Regions from separate parts of the Shewanella mytili genome, predicted to be linked through region 3. Evidence: predicted binding sites of a transcription regulator. Region 3 holds the regulator's gene; each other region holds the start of a gene.
What was found. The regulator sigma-54, encoded in region 3, starts transcription at its own class of promoters, with help from an activator protein. The targets are predictions, from matches to a motif close to GTTGGCACGNNNNTNGNNT.

Region 1 (4,162 bases), on a different contig from region 3:
CAAGGGCGCATTTTTCGTTAAAAAGTCATCAAAGCCGGTGGCAAACCGGTGCAGATAGTGCTGCAGGCTGGCGGCATTGGCGGTGGAGGTTTCATGCTGGCGTATGCGGCCAATCTCTTCCATGGCTTCAATCAAGAGCATATGTGTGCGCAAACTGCTGGCAATGCGAGTGACCGCGGCGGTATCGGGCATTTCCTGTAACCAGTGCGCCAGCACTGCGATGGCATCGTCCAGCTGTTCGCGCAAGGCCAGTCGCTTGCCCACATTGGCTGCATCTGAATGCCCCACAATGGCGCACCAGTTCACGAACGGCTGGGTGACTTTGGCCAGAAGCTGCTGCCCCTGGCGGATGGATAGCCAAGGCCCGGCAATCACCGCACTGAGCATGGCACTCCAGCTGCCAAAGGTGGTGGACAGCAGCACCATCAGCCACGGAGTGTCGGTTTCCAGCAGGTGAATGGCACAGATAAGGGAAAAACCGGCATTGTAGGTTAATAGCTGGATGTATTTGCGCTGGTTGGAACACAGGCCATACAACAGTCCTATCAGCATGAGGATGGCTATCCCCAACAGTGGCTGGATGAGGTGGAACATGGCCAAGCCGGCACTGATACAACACAGCAGTGCCGACAAGCTGAGCATGGTCAGGCGCTTGGGATAGGCAAGATTTCGCCCTTGTACGCCCACCAGCCAGGCACAGATCAGCGCATTGACCCCACTGGCAGTATCCCCCACTGCGGAAAACAGCAGCAAGCCGGCCATCATGGGCAGGCCGATACGCAACCCTTCAGGCAGCTCGGAACGATCCGGTAACCAGTGCAGCACCAGTTTGACTAATTTTGACAACATCAGAAGTGAATAAGCGGGATGGAATAACGAGTGGCTATTTTAATCCATTCTGCCGGGGGATTTCAGGGTAAAAACCAGATATTTTTTATGGGATAGGCAGCGGGCCAAAAGCGCCGCAGGACATGCACCAATCGGCATGGGGATAAAATGAGTGCCCCGGGATATACCCGGGGCTTTATTATTATACTCCGATGGCTTGACTCATCGGGTTGATTGCAGGGCAATACTTACAGGCTGTAGTACAGCTCAAATTCCACAGGGTGAGTGGTGCGGTTCACTTTTTCAGACTCAGTGGTTTTCAGTGCAATGTATGAATCGATAAAGTCATCGGTAAATACACCGCCTTTGGTAAGGAACTCACGGTCCCCATCCAGCGCTTCCAGCGCCACATCCAGAGACTCGGCCACAGTTGGAATGGCCAGGGCTTCTTCTGCAGGCAGGTCGTACAAATCCTTGTCCATGGCATCGCCAGGGTGGATTTTGTTCTGGATACCGTCAAGACCTGCCATCATCAGTGCCGCAAAGGCCAGGTATGGGTTGGCCATCGGGTCAGGGAAGCGGGTTTCGATACGGCGAGCCTTTGGTGATGGCACTACCGGAATACGGATGGAAGCACTACGGTTACGGGCTGAGTAAGCCAGCATGACAGGGGCTTCGAAATGAGGCACCAAACGCTTGTAAGAGTTGGTACTTGGGTTGGTGAAGGCGTTCAGGGCACGGGCGTGCTTGATGATACCGCCAATATAGTACAGGCAGGTTTCAGACAGGCCGGCATATTTGTCACCTGCAAACAGGTTAACCCCGTCTTTGGACAGTGACTGATGCACATGCATGCCGCTACCGTTATCGCCCATGATGGGTTTTGGCATGAAGGTAGCGGTTTTGCCGTAGGCGTGTGCCATGTTGTGTACCACATACTTCAAGGTGAGGATTTCATCCGCCTTGGCAGTCAGGGTGTTAAAACGGGTGGCGATTTCATTCTGGCCGGCAGTGGCCACTTCGTGGTGGTGAGCTTCAACCACCTGACCCATCTCTTCCAGTACCAGACAGGTAGCACTACGCCAGTCCTGTGAAGAATCCACTGGAGGCACTGGGAAATAACCGCCTTTTACCATGGGACGGTGACCGGTGTTGCCGTCTTCAAATTCGTCTTTTGAGCTCCAGGCAGCTTCCTTGGCACCAATCTTGTAGAAGTTGCCAGACATGTCTGCGCCAAAACGCACGTCGTCAAACACGAAGAATTCAGGTTCCGGGCCAATCAATACGGTGTCGGCAATACCGGTAGCCTTCAGGTAATCTTCGGCTCTTTTGGCAATGGAGCGCGGGTCGCGGTCATAACCCTGCATGGTGGCAGGTTCCAGAATGTCACAGCGGATGATGGCGGTGGTTTCTTCAGTGAATGGGTCCAGCACAAACGTTGTTGGATCTGGCATCAGCACCATGTCGGATTCGTTAATGCCTTTCCAGCCGGCAATGGAAGAACCGTCAAACATCTTACCATCTTCAAAAAAGTCAGCGTCTACCTGATGGGCAGGTACAGACACGTGCTGTTCTTTGCCTTTGGTATCTACAAAACGCAAATCAACAAACTTTACTTCCAACTCTTCGAGCTGGGTTAAAACGGATTCAACTGATGACATTCTCAAGCCTCCGGATAGGGTGTGGTTTTATTCCCTTTGTCAACGATGTATAAGCTCTGCGCCGGGCTCTGCCTATAATTGAAATAACCTAAGCGAGAGTTATGCCAGATTTTTAACATATTGAAATAAAAGGGTATGTTCGAATATGGGGCAAATAAAACAGTTAAGAATGCACTTTTTTGGTGCGTTGTTGCCATATCTTGGTGCACTCCTGTGCCGCAACTCTCCTGCGCAGATCTGAAATTCCCGGAAAGATGGCGTCTTACACTGTTACCTGCACTACTAGGTTAGAGCTCGATTACGGGTAAAGCAACCGTTATCGTATTGTTGTGAAAACCTTAAAACAGCGGCCAATTGACACGTAACATGATGTTTTTGAAATGATCCTAGATAAAGCAGAAAGGCAACCATGTCGAGAATGAAAATCGCTTTTCATTAAAACGAACGCTTGGCACCATGATGGCGCGGCGATGCGCTGCCATCCCTTGCAACGGGGTCATCAGCGTCATGCCCATATTATTATGGTGCAGCGGCAGCGCCCCAAGTTGGTGACATGGCATGCTAAAGGCTATGGTGCGGTTATCCGGCGGCGTTAGCCATCCGAATTTCCCGGCGGGATATTGTATAAATTAATATCAATGAAACATAGCTCAGTGTATAATCGCCGCCTTTCCGCAAGAATTAACGTATCCGGCGGCGACAAAATCTTTGCCCGCTGGCAATGCTGTCCCCGATGCAAACAAAGGCGTCACAAGTAAAATGTCGAGTGAACTCAATAAATTAAGAAACATCGCGATCATCGCGCATGTGGACCATGGCAAAACCACCCTGGTGGACAAACTGCTGTCTCAATCTGGCACATTAGCGTCCCGCGGCGAAGCGGTTGAGCGTGTAATGGACTCCAACGATCTGGAAAAAGAACGTGGTATCACCATTTTGGCGAAAAATACCGCGATTCGTTGGCAGGATTATCGCATCAATATCGTGGATACCCCCGGGCACGCCGACTTCGGTGGTGAAGTAGAACGTGTACTGTCTATGGTGGACTCGGTATTGCTGCTGGTGGATGCGGTTGACGGCCCCATGCCTCAAACCCGTTTCGTGACCAAAAAAGCGTTTGCCCAAGGTCTGAAACCCATTGTGGTCATCAACAAAATCGACCGTCCGGGTGCCCGCCCTGACTGGGTAATCGATCAGGTATTCGACCTGTTTGTCAACCTGGGCGCCACTGATGAACAGCTGGACTTCCCCATTGTTTACACCTCTGCACTCAATGGTTTTGCCACTTTGGACCCAGATGCCCACAGTGATGACATGACTCCGTTGTTCCAGACCATCGTTGACAAGGTATCCGCGCCGGATGCCGATGACGAAGGTCCGTTCCAGATGCAGATTTCCCAGCTGGACTACAGCTCTTATGTTGGGGTGATTGGCGTGGGCCGCATCAAGCGCGGCAGCGTGAAAACCAACCAGCAGGTAACCGTAGTTGGCGCTGACGGTAAAACCCGTAACGGTAAAGTGGGTCAGGTACTGGGTTACCTGGGGCTGGATCGTAACGAAGTGGCCGAAGCCGACGCCGGCGACATCGTGGCCATTACCGGCCTGGGTGAGCTGAAAATTTCCGACACCGTTTGTGCCGTAGGCAATGTGGAAGCACTGCCCGCACTGACAGT
Region 2 (4,162 bases), on a different contig from region 3:
TACCTCCTTGCCGGTGCCGGTGTCCCCCAGCAGCAATACGCTGCAATCGGTTGAGGCCACAAGTTCCACCTGCTTGAGTACATCGGTAATGGCCTTGCTGCGGCCGATGATGTCATCAAACTGCTGGTGGCTTAGGGTTTCCACCTGCTCGCTCAGGTAGTGGTTTTCCTCCACCAGATTGTCTTTCAGGCGGTTGATTTCCTGATAGGCCCTGGCATTGTCCACCGCAATGGCGGTGCGTTCGGCAATCTGTGCCAGCAGTTGCAGGCGGGAGCCCTTAAAGCAGGCGGCATCAGCCTGGGCCAACTTGAGCACTCCCAATACCTGCCCGGCAAACTTGATGGGAATAAGGCACAATTGATGGCTGGCAGCCGGCCAGTATTGGAACAATTGGGCTTCATGGCGGGCCAGAGGCTCGTCCTGAGTCAGCGCTTTATGCTGGATTTCGCCGGTTTGCAATACGGTTTGACAAATGCTGCGAGCGGCGCTGATGTGCTCCTGGGTTTCCTGAGGGATGCCAGGATGCACAAAAAAAGCGTTATAAAGAGTCAGTGAATGCGGGTCAGATTCCGGCAGGCACACGCTGATGGCATTAATGCCAAAGGCGCAATGGATTTCCCGGGCGATTTTATCCACCAGTGACTCCACGCTGCGCTCGGTAATCACCGCATTGGTTACATTCACCAGCACATGAAAATCATCCCGTTCTTCACATAATTGCCCTTGCTCAACATTCAGTGCCAGGCGGGCTTGCAGATGCTCCAGCGCCACCCCTACGGATTCGGCAATCAGTTCCAGATAGGCAATGTCGTCCTGACTGAAATGGCTTTGCTGGGGCTGGGTGATTTCCAGCAGTCCTATCATGCGTCGGTGGTTGAGAATGGGCAGGGCCAGATAGTCGCCAAAGGGATGGGGGCGCAGGCTGACGCTCAGTCGCGGATAGCGCTGGCGGTATTCCTCGCAGCCAAGGTGCAGCGGGGTTCTGGAGGCCTGCACCAAACGCAGCGGGCCATTTTGCAGCAGGGCCGCTTCGTGAAAACAGCCAATATTGCCTTGCTCTGTTGGCAGGTAAAGCTGTGGCCCGGACTGCGGGACATCTACCAGTACGGCGGCGTGATAGGGGAGCGCTGCATCAGCAAAATGCTGATTCAGGCTTTGCAGCATGGTTTCAATGCTGACCTGATCCAGCAGCTGATGGGTCAGCCTCAGGCAGCTTTTCTGTTCGCTAAGGTATTGAAATTGCTGTGCCATATTTCCACGTTCTGTTACGACCTAAAAGACTTCGGTGCCGGGACGCAGGTGATTGGACACTGCGTTTATCCGGGATACGGCGTATCCACGTCATCACTGGGATGGACGTTTTATTAGAACACATTCTTATATAATAAAGTGCAGTCGCCACGGGGCGATGGCAAGAAACTGATATATTTGCCAGACGTGTCACAATCTGTTTGCTTTTTATGAATTATGGCAAACAATCTGGGATCTCTTGCGCTTATTCCGGTCGTTATGGCCATTCCTTTCATATAATTTACCCATGTTGTCTTATTGATGCTGTTTTAACCAAAGGGCTTCTTGCGGGTACTTATCAGCATTTTGTGGTTGTTCCTCTTTGCGGTTGCATCTCCAGTTTTCAGTGCTCAGCGGCACGGGTGTCGAAAGCACACCACACTTCACGTAAAATCATCATTAAAACCAAGTAACCATTTGTAATAAAAGGAATTTTTAAAAATTTTCTGCGTTGGCGCAGAAAATGCTACTTGAGCATATAGGCCAGCGTTTGCAGTTGGTCATTTAACGGGAGCTTTGCCCCTTGGGATAACCGCCAATTAGCTTGAAAAGCGGCTCCCACAACGGCGCAACGCCCCATTCCGTGGAAAGTTATCCCGGTTTTTGAACCATGGTGACAGGTGTCGACAGATGTGTCAGTTACCAGCATGTCGTCAAAAGTGACGATATGAGGTCAAGGTGGGATGAAGTGCTTAGAGAGAGTATATGAACCGTTTTGTCATCGCCGATCCCCAATTGTGCATCGGTTGCAATACCTGCATGGCGGCGTGTTCAGAGGCGCACCGGCAACAGGGATTACAGGCAGAACCACGACTGGTGGTGATGCGCAGCGCTGAAGAGTCAGCGCCGCAGATGTGTCATCAGTGTGAAGACGCCCCCTGTGCCACAGTGTGTCCCGTCAACGCTATCCGCCGTGAGGATGAAGCCATCGTACTTAACGAAAGCCTGTGCATTGGCTGTAAGTTGTGTGCCATTGCCTGTCCATTCGGTGCCATAACCCTCAGCGGCTCCAAACCATTGGATATTCCGGTGGATGTCTGTACGTCGCTGGCTGCCCCGCCACCGCGCCCGCCAAGGGGCGTGAGTCCGTTACTGGATTGGCAGCCCGGGATCAGGGCGGTGGCGGTCAAGTGCGATTTATGCAGTTTTCGCCCGGAAGGCCCTGCCTGTATTGATACCTGTCCCACCGGCGCCATTGTCATGGTCAGTGATGATGCACTGGCGAAGGCAGCAGCGCGTAAACGTCAGTTAACCGCCATGCCCAAGGCCTGTAACTGGCAACTCCCGGCTGTCACTGAAGGGGAACATGAATGATGATGACACCATTTTGTTGGCTGGGGCTGTCGCTGGCGCTGTATATGGCCGGTGCCTTATGGTCGCTGCTGTTTTGCCGCAATGAAGCGCTGGCCATTCGAGGCAGCGGTTTGTGTTCTTTGGCAGGCGGCATCACCGGCATTCTGGCGGCGCTGCCCGTGCTGTTCGATGGGGGCGTGTTAACGGCGGATTATGCCGGGCCTTTTGCGGCGTTTGCCCATTTAACCTTGCGGCTGGATATGCTGGCGGCCTTTATGGTGCTGGTGATCTCCCTGTTGGTGGTGGTTACCTCGCTGTATTCATTTGCCTACCTGCAGGAGTACCGCAACAAGGGCGCCTGGGCCATGGGATTCTTCATGAATCTGTTTATCGCCTCCATGGTGGCGCTGGTGGCCGTGGACAACGCCTTTTACTTTATCGTGCTGTTTGAGGCGATGTCGCTGAGCTCGTATTTTTTGGTGATTGCCGAGCAAGACGATGAAGCCGTGGGCGCCGGGTTACTGTACTTCTTTATTGCCCATGCAGGTTCCGTGTTGATCATGCTGGGCTTTTTCCTGTTGTACCGTCATAGCGGCAGCCTGGATTTTGCCGCGTTTCGCGATGCCAACCTGCCTGTGGGCGAAGCCTCGGCGGTATTTTTGCTGGCCTTTTTCGGTTTTGGTGCCAAAGCCGGCATGTTGCCTCTGCATGGTTGGTTGCCAAGGGCGCATCCGGCCGCACCTTCCCATGCCTCGGCGCTGATGTCCGGTGTCATGGTGAAAATCGGTATTTTCGGCATCATCAAGGTGGGCATTGACCTGCTGGGCGCCACCGAAGTGTGGTGGGGCGTGGTGGTGCTGGCCTTTGGCGCCGTATCGTCGGTGCTGGGGGTGCTGTATGCACTGGCAGAGCACGATATCAAACGACTGCTGGCTTATCACACCGTGGAAAACATCGGCATCATCCTGATGGGGGTAGGCGCCGGAATGATTGGCATTGCCACCCAGCATCCGCTGCTGGCACTGCTGGGATTACTGGGCGGTTTGTACCATCTGATTAACCACGCGTTGTTTAAGGGACTGTTGTTCTTGGGGGCAGGGGCGGTCATCTATCGCACCCACACCAAGGATATGGAGCAGATGGGCGGCCTTGGCAAACTGATGCCCCATACGGCACTGGCGTTTCTTATCGGTTGTATGGCCATTTCCGCCTTGCCACCACTGAACGGTTTTGTCAGTGAGTGGTTTACCTATCAGTCGCTGTTCACCATGAGCCTTGAGGGCAGTACCGGGCTGAAGCTGGCAGGCCCTGTGGCCATTGTGATGCTGGCCATTACCGGGGCGTTGGCGGCCATGTGTTTTGTTAAGGTGTACGGCATCTGTTTTTGCGGCGCGCCGCGTAGCGAGCAAGTGGCCAATGCCCGGGAAGTGCCTTTTGCCATGACCAGTGCCATGTGGCTGCTGGCCATCCTTTGCGTGCTCCTGGGCGTGGGCGCCTCGGTGGTGGCACCGGTCATCACCAATATCGCCGCCCAGCTGAGCCAGACATCGGCACTGGCCGTGGCCCAGGGCGGCAGCGT
Region 3 (4,162 bases):
CTGACGATCTTCACAGCGTCAGCTACGATGTCAATGGGATGATTGCCAGCCGTGTTACCGCCAAGCACATGGAACACTACGAACAGCACGACCGTACCGTGTTTACCAACCCGGTATACTGGATATTCCCGGATAACGGCCAAGCCGAATGGCGCATGACAGCCAAGCAGGGGTTGCTGGAAAAACGCAGCAACAAGGTCGTGTTACAAAATAATGTTATCATTGATGCCATCAGTCCCACAGAACCCATACAATCCATCAGTACCAGTTATCTGGAGTTGGATCTTGGCAGCATGATCATGACCTCTGACCGCCACATTCAGGTTAACGGCCAGGATTTCAACATCACGGGTCAGGGGCTTTACGCCGACCTGAATGCTCAACAGGTAAGGCTGCTTAGTCAGGTAAAAGGAACCTATGAAACCAAATAAGCTTTTTCTCGGTGCACTCTTGTCTCTGGCCAGCCTGTCGGCAGCGGCCATCGATAACGACCTGTTGCAACAAGTCAAGATTAATGCCGATACCCAAGATGCCGACATCAAAAACAAGCAGGTGGTGTACGTCGGCCATGTGACCGTGACCCAAGGCTCCATGAAACTCACCGCCCAGGAGCTCAACGCCTCCAATACCGACAAAAACGGCGAGCGCATTTTGGTGGCCAAAGGCTCACCTGCCACCTTTCGCAAGCAACTGGAGGATGGTCGTATCGCCAACGCCAGTGCCAACGAAATACACTACCACATCAACAAACGGGTACTGACACTCATCGGCAACGCCAAAGTGGAACAAGACGGCAGCCTGTCCACCGCTGAGAAAATCGTCTATGACCTGGAAAACCAGCAACTGCAGGCCACCAGCAGCGGTCATGGCAACGACCGGGTAACCACGGTCATTCAACCGGATAATTACCAACAAGATGGCAAAACCGGCCCCCGGCAGGAGCAGCAATGAGTAACACCCTGATCGCCCAGAATCTCGCCAAGAGCTACAAAAAAAGAATGGTGGTCAAAGATGTCAGCCTGGCGGTAAAAACCGGGCAGATTGTGGGCTTGCTCGGCCCCAATGGCGCAGGAAAAACCACCACCTTTTACATGGTAGTAGGGCTTATCCAAAGCGAAAAGGGCCGGATTTTCATTGATGAAGATGAACTGACCTTGGCACCCATGCACATACGTGCCCGCAAAGGCATCGGTTATCTGCCCCAGGAAGCCAGTATTTTTCGCAAACTCACCGTGCGGGACAACATCATGGCCGTACTGCAGATCCGCAAGGATCTGGATAAAAACGGCCGGGAAGAACAGCTGGAGCAACTCCTTGAAGAGTTTCACATCACCCACATCCGCGACAGCTTCGGCATGTCCCTCTCCGGTGGGGAACGGCGCCGGGTGGAGATTGCCAGAGCACTGGCTGCCGATCCCAAGTTCATCTTGCTCGATGAGCCGTTTGCCGGGGTGGACCCCATCTCGGTGATTGACATCAAGAAAATCATCGAACAGCTGCGCTCCCGGGGTTTAGGGGTGCTGATTACCGATCACAATGTGCGCGAAACACTGGATGTCTGCGAACATGCTTACATTGTGAGCCACGGGCAACTGATTGCAGAAGGCACCCCCACCGAGATCCTCGATAACCAGCAAGTGCGCGCAGTGTACTTGGGTGAACAATTCAAGCTATAGTAAACAACAAACACCGGCCTTTATCGTTAAGGGCTTTAAATAAAAAAAGTTTTTTAATGCACAACAGGATGTAGGGGTAAGCGGTAACATGAAGACGTCACTCCAGTTAAAACTGGGTCAACAACTGACCATGACACCACAACTGCAGCAGGCCATCCGCCTGTTGCAGCTGTCGTCACTGGAGTTACAACAGGAAATTCAGCAAGCGCTGGAGGCTAATCCACTTCTGGAGACAACCGAAGACAACCAGCTCGCCGACAACAGCGAAAATGCGGATGCCTCCCTGGATGACACCCCGGCCACAGCAGACGTTGCCGACAGCTCTACCGTGGAAACCCCTGAGGCCCTCACCAACGAATCCCTGCCCGAAGAACTGCCCATGGATACCACCTGGGATGAAGTGTTCACGGCGGCACCGGCGGTCAGTGCCGGCCCGCTGCGGGATGACGACACGCCCTTTCAAGGGGAAACCAGTGAAGGCTTGCACGAACATCTGGAATGGCAGAAAAATCTTACCCCGTTTTCTGAAACCGATGGGGCCATTGCCACCGCCATCATTGAAGCCATTGACGATCAGGGCTACCTGACCCAAAGCACCGAGGAAATCCTCGAAGCCATGGGCGACCCGGAAATCGAGCTGGCAGAAATCGAAGCCGTGCTAAAACGTGTGCAACATTTTGATCCTGTTGGCATTGCAGCCAAAGACTTACAAGAGTGCCTGTTAATCCAGCTGGCACAATTTGCTGCCGACACGCCCCATCTGGAAAATGCCGTGATGTTGCTGAGCCAGTATCTTGACCTGATTGCCAGCAAAGACTACCGCACCTTGATGCGCAAAACCCGCCTCAAGGAAGACGAGCTGCGCGAAGCCATAGCCCTTATCCAGACCCTTAACCCGCGCCCTGGCCTGCTGGTGCAACCCCAGGATGAAGAATATGTCATTCCGGATGTCAGCGTCTGGAAGAAAAACGGCCGCTGGGTGGTGGAACTCAACCCGGACTGCATGCCCAAACTCAGCATCAACCAGCAATATGCCGCCATGGCCCGCAGCGCCCGCAGCCAGTCCGACAGCCAATTCATTCGCGGTCATCTGCAGGAAGCCAAATGGTTTATCAAGAGTCTGGAGAGCCGCAACGATACCCTGCTCAAAGTGGCCAACTGCATCGTGCAGTTTCAGCAAGGCTTTTTTGAATACGGCGAAGAAGCCATGAAACCCATGGTACTGAACGATATAGCCCTGGCGGTGGACATGCATGAATCCACCATTTCCCGGGTTACCACTCAAAAATACATGCACACCCCCCGCGGCATTTTTGAGCTCAAGTATTTCTTTTCCAGCCACGTGGGCACTGAAGACGGCGGCGAATGCTCATCAACCGCCATCCGGGCATTCATTAAAAAGCTGGTGGCAGCTGAAAACCCCAAAAAGCCCCTCAGCGACAGTAAAATGGCACAGCTTCTGGCTGAGCAGGGGATCAACGTGGCCCGGCGTACCATCGCCAAATATCGCGAAGCCATGATGATCCCGCCTTCAAATCAACGTAAGAGTTTGTAAAGCCAATGACCCCATGGAGGAGACCGCTATGCAGATTAATCTGGCAGGCCATCATATTGAGATCACTGACTCTCTGAAAAGCTATGTGGAGGGTAAATTTGCAAAACTTGAACGCCATTTCGAACAGATCAATAATGTGCGCGTTGTACTCACTGTGGAAAAAGACACACAACGAGTCGAAGCCAAGCTAAATCTGAACGGTGGTGAGGTGCATGGCACCGCGGAACATAGTGACATGTACGCCGCCATCGACGCTCTGATTGATAAATTGGATCGTCAGGTCATTAAATACAAAGAAAAGCTGACAAAATACTCATGATGGAACTTAGTACCGTCCTGCGGCCGGAGTGTACCGCCTGCGCCACACCCGGCAGCAAGAAAAAGGTATTGGAGCTCATCAGCGAACTCGCGGCGACCCAGTATCCAAACCTGTCATCCCAAGCCATTTTTGAAAGCCTGTTGGCCAGAGAAAAAATGGGCAGCACCGGTATCGGGAATGGCATTGCCATTCCCCATGGCCGACTGCCAGACATCACCGCCCCCATTGCGGTGCTGGTGAAATGTGACGAACCGATTGCTTTTGATGCCATTGACAATCAACCGGTAGACATCCTGTTTGCCTTGGTGGTGCCGGCAGATCAATGCCAGCAACACCTGAGCACGCTATCGGCCATGGCCGAAAAACTCAGTGACAAACAGGTGCTCAAGCAATTGCGCAAGGCCACCTCACAAGCAGAACTGTATCAGGTGATCAACGGATGAAACTGGCCATTGTCTCCGGGCGCTCCGGGTCAGGAAAATCTGTGGCGTTACGGGTTCTGGAAGACATGGGTTACTACTGTGTGGACAACCTGCCCCTGCCCATGATTGGCAGCTTGCTGGACAACCTGCGCGGCAGTAACGAGCTGGTGGCCATTAGCGTGGATGTGCG
Region 4 (4,162 bases), on a different contig from region 3:
TATTGGCCATCTCCTCTTCGGTGCGCGGCACCCGGGTGGTTTGCCCATCGGCACCTGCCGCACCGGATTTGAAATCAACGGCCACCGATACGCTCACCCGCCGCACATTGCCCACCTGCTGCTTGGTGTGGCTGATGGTGGTGTCCAGTTCATAGTTGCGGGTGGCTTCGTTGTGGCTGCTGCTGGCCATGGTTTTGTCGCCACTATCGCCCGTGGCCTGCTGCGGGATGTTGGCTGCCATGGGCGGCTGATTGCTCAACGCGCCCGGCACGCCGCCATTGCTGCTGCCATTGACCGATTTATTGTCCACCACCATTTCACTGCGCAGTGCCGGCAAATCGGGATTAAAGCGCTTGGCGGTTTGCTCCACGGCAGTAAAGTCCATATTCACATCCACCTGGGAGGTGAAGTTTTCCGGGCCGAGGATGGGGATGAGTATGGAGTCAATCTTGTTACGGTATTCCTGCTCTTTTTGCTGCACGATTTCAATTTCACGGCGGGCTCTGGCAGAGACGGCATCCTGACTGCCGGAGTTGAGCAAGCGGCCATTGGCATCGGTGACGGTTACCTTGCCAGGTTCCATGCCATGCACGGCAGAGGCCACAATATCCACAATGGCATCCACTTCCTCCTGCCCCAATCCGCCTTTGCGGGTGGTCACCACCACGGTGGCACTGGGGGCCGAGCGGGTGCGGGCAAACACGTTTTCTTTTGGCAACGCCAAAATCACCTTGGCGCGGCTGACACTGTTAAGCTCTTCAATGGCCCGGGCCAGGTTCATTTCCTGGCTTTGCTTCAGGCGTGCCTGCTCCATGCGCTGGCTCACCCCGAAGCCCGAGTCCTGATTGAGAAAATCCTTGGATTCGGCACTGGTAGAGACCCCGGCGCGGCTGAGTAGCAACTTCACCTGTTGGTACTGATCTTCGGGCACCTTGATCACATCCACATCCAGCTTGTAGGGAATGCGGCTTTTGTCCAGCACATCCAGCACCTGCACCTGCTGATCCGTGTCCATTTTTCCCAAGGGTCGGTATTCGGGCTCCTGGGCCCAGATCATGATGAACACCGCCAGCGCCAGACAGATGGCCAGCACCAGGATCATGCTGACCTGCCGCAACATATCCACACTGCCAAGCATGCCCATGACGCCGGACTTGTTTTCCTGCTGGGTGCCATTGGCTGAAGAAGCGAGTGTGCCGCCGTTTTCTGCAACTAATTCTGTACTCACGTTAAATTCCCGCTATCGTGCTGATGTTAAGTTATACCGGCATGCTCATGATTTCTTTGTATGCCTCAACCAGCTTGTTGCGCACCTGAATGGTGGCATCAAAGGCGACACTGGCTTTTTCCCGGGCAATGACGGTATCTGACAGCGTCACGCTGGTGTCGCCCATTTCCAGCCGGGTGGCCAGATTGGCGGAGGTTGATTGCAGCTCGCTCACCTGGCCGATAGCCTGGGTCAGTAACTGGGAAAAATCAGCGCCGCTGGTGTTGTTCACCTGGCGTAAAGGCGAGGAGGATATGGCATTGGGGGTGATTTCACCTTTCAGTGCCTGCAATTCCTGCAGCAACGGATTGCCATTAATCTGCATAGTGTTATCTCCCATCGTCAGCGGTTTGACGCATAATCATCGATAAACAGGGTAATGCAAAAAGGTTGCCAAAGATTTATGCCGTCATGAATGACGGAGCCATAAGGGTTGGGATGAAAGGTGATGGGCCTGCCCGTTATCGCCAGTAGATTTTACGGCACAAGATAACGGGCAGGTGCAACAAAGGGATGTCACTCAAAAAACATCATGCAGGCAGTTCAATGCCCATTTCCCGCATTTTGGCCATTTTGTAGCGCAAGGTTCTGGCGCTGATCCCCAGTTTCTCGGCCACTTGCTTGCGGCTGCCGTTACACTGGTTAAGGGTTTCCAGAATGATCATGTGTTCCTGGGCTTTCAGCTCATCCCCCAAGCCTTCCGTGGGTTGCACTGCAGGTGCCTCCCGGCTGAGGGCCACATCCTGCAAATCAATCACGATATCGTTGGCATCAATCCGTTGGTTGCGGTGCAAAATCAGCGCCCGCTGGATAACGTTGTCCAGCTCACGCACATTGCCGGGCCAGGAATGGCCCAGTAAGCGACGCACGGCACTGTCAGACAGTTCAGGTACCGGGTGAATGCCGCTGTTATCGGCATGACGGCGTAACAGGTGCCGAGCCAGGGGAATGATGTCGCCCGGACGCTGGCAAAGTGCCGGCCAGGCCAGCGGGAACACATTGATACGGTAGTATAGGTCTTCACGGAAATCCCCTTGGGCCACCATCTCCTTGAGATCCCGGTTGGAGGTTGCCAGCACCCGCACATCCAGCTTGATGGTTTTGCGGCCCCCTAAGCGTTCCACCTCCCGCTCCTGCAGCACCCGCAGCAGTTTAGCCTGCAGTGCCAAGTCCATTTCAGAGATTTCATCCAGCAGCAAGGTGCCGGTTTGGGCCTGTTCAAATTTCCCCGGACAAGCCTGATAAGCGCCAGTAAACGCGCCTTTTTCATAGCCGAACAGGGTGGCTTCCAGCATGTTTTCCGGAATGGCGGCACAGTTGATGGCAATGAATGGCCCATGCAATCGCGGGCTTTTTTGATGGATATAACGCGCCAGCACCTCTTTACCGGAGCCGCTGGGGCCTAAAATCATTACTGAGGCTTCTGATGCGGCCACCCGTTCGGCAAGTTCCAGCAACGCGATGCTTTTCTCATCAGCTACGACCGGAGCCCCCGTATTGGCTTTTGGCCGCAAATAACGGCTGACCTGATTGAGCAGCACTTCAGGCGAAAACGGTTTGGCCAGATAATCCACCGCTCCCAGCTTGATGGCACTCACGGCACTGTCAATGGTGGCGTATGCGGTCATCAGCAGCACCGGCAACTGGGGATGCTGCTGCTTGAGGTAATCCAGCAGCCCCATGCCACCGATGCCGGGCATCTGCACATCACTTATCACCATGTCGAACTGGCATTTTTTCAGCGCCACAATGGCTTCTTCCCCGTTGGCCACATCCACACACTGGTAGCTGGCAAGCAGCAAGGTGTCGAGCAGCGCCTCTCGCAAAGACGCATCGTCCTCGACCAACAAAATCCTGATATCGTTCATAGGTCATGCTCTCCGGCGCCAGCAGGCTGCGCTACCATGGGCAATTTCAGTGTAATGCAGCAGCCCTTGCCCACCATGCAGTCAAGGGACAACTGGCCGCCATGGCTGTTGACCACTGACTGCACCACGGCCAAGCCCAGGCCGGTGCCATGGGGTTTGGTGGTATAAAAAGGCTCCAGCACCTGTTGCTGCTGTTTTTCATCCAGTCCGTGGCCATTGTCACTGACGGTAAGCACCATCTGCTGCGCCTCCCGGGTCAATCGCAGCACTATGTGGCTCGCCTGGGCTTCTGCGCTGTTCATTACCAGATTGTTGATGGCCGAGCTCAAGCCATGAAGATTGGCAAACACCATGCCGTCAGCCACAAGCTGCATCTCCAGCCGTACCTGCCTTTTTTCACAGAGGGCATCGCAATTAATGATGACCTGCCGCACCACCTCAGACATCAATATGCGCTCGCCCACCTGCTCCTGGCGCCCTTTGGCAATCAGCAGCATATCGTTCACCTGCCGCTCCAGTTCACCCAAGCGCTCCAGCAATTTATCCTGAAAACGCTGACGGGCCGGTGCCGCCAAGCGAGGATTGCCCAGATTGGCGGCATACAGCAATGCGGCAGAGAGGGGGGTACGAATTTGGTGTGCCAGATTGGCCACCATTTTGCCCAGTGCAGACAACCGCTGCAAATGGGAAAGGTTTTGCTGCAGCAAGCGGGTTTCGGTAAGATCGGTGAGCATGATGAGTTGCCCGGGTTCCGGCGTCAGCGGGGTAATGGCCAGTTTCACCCGGCGACCGTTACGCAAGGAAACCTCATGGCCGTCATCCTTGCGGGGAGCAAAGGCGCGGTTGATGATATGCAGCCAACGTTCGCCCACCAGCGGTACATCCAGCAGTGATTCTGCAACCGGATTGGCATCGGTCACCATGCCATCACCGTTGAGGATCACCACCCCGGATGGCATGGCCTGCAGAATGTGCTCCATGCGATTGGACATGTTGGCGGCTTCTTTAACCTGAATCCACTGATGCC

Region 1: a site for sigma-54 is predicted at 2,580-2,598, ahead of glnA (glutamate--ammonia ligase). Genes of this name have one in related genera too.
Region 2: a site for sigma-54 is predicted at 1,741-1,759, ahead of ACIDEJ_RS00520 (4Fe-4S dicluster domain-containing protein). Genes of this name have one in related genera too.
Region 4: a site for sigma-54 is predicted at 1,647-1,665, ahead of fliE (flagellar hook-basal body complex protein FliE). Genes of this name have one in related genera too.

Annotation. Positions count from the first base shown of each region.
Region 1 covers NZ_JBKOUD010000009.1:46,705-50,866, reverse strand. Annotated here, with positions in the region: gene ACIDEJ_RS10145 (FUSC family protein) at 1-849, opposite strand, end outside; gene glnA (glutamate--ammonia ligase) at 1,077-2,489, opposite strand; gene typA (translational GTPase TypA) at 3,249-4,162, shown strand, end outside.
Region 2 covers NZ_JBKOUD010000001.1:115,743-119,904, forward strand. Annotated here, with positions in the region: gene ACIDEJ_RS00515 (sigma 54-interacting transcriptional regulator) at 1-1,251, opposite strand, end outside; gene ACIDEJ_RS00520 (4Fe-4S dicluster domain-containing protein) at 1,996-2,604, shown strand; gene hyfB (hydrogenase 4 subunit B) at 2,601-4,162, shown strand, end outside.
Region 3 covers NZ_JBKOUD010000022.1:8,482-12,643, reverse strand. Annotated here, with positions in the region: gene lptC (LPS export ABC transporter periplasmic protein LptC) at 1-431, shown strand, start outside; gene lptA (lipopolysaccharide transport periplasmic protein LptA) at 418-951, shown strand; gene lptB (LPS export ABC transporter ATP-binding protein) at 948-1,676, shown strand; gene ACIDEJ_RS14835 (RNA polymerase factor sigma-54) at 1,765-3,231, shown strand; gene hpf (ribosome hibernation promoting factor) at 3,260-3,550, shown strand; gene ptsN (PTS IIA-like nitrogen regulatory protein PtsN) at 3,550-3,993, shown strand; gene rapZ (RNase adapter RapZ) at 3,990-4,162, shown strand, end outside.
Region 4 covers NZ_JBKOUD010000001.1:267,980-272,141, reverse strand. Annotated here, with positions in the region: gene fliF (flagellar basal-body MS-ring/collar protein FliF) at 1-1,228, opposite strand, end outside; gene fliE (flagellar hook-basal body complex protein FliE) at 1,260-1,592, opposite strand; gene ACIDEJ_RS01180 (sigma-54-dependent transcriptional regulator) at 1,798-3,135, opposite strand; gene ACIDEJ_RS01175 (sensor histidine kinase) at 3,132-4,162, opposite strand, start outside.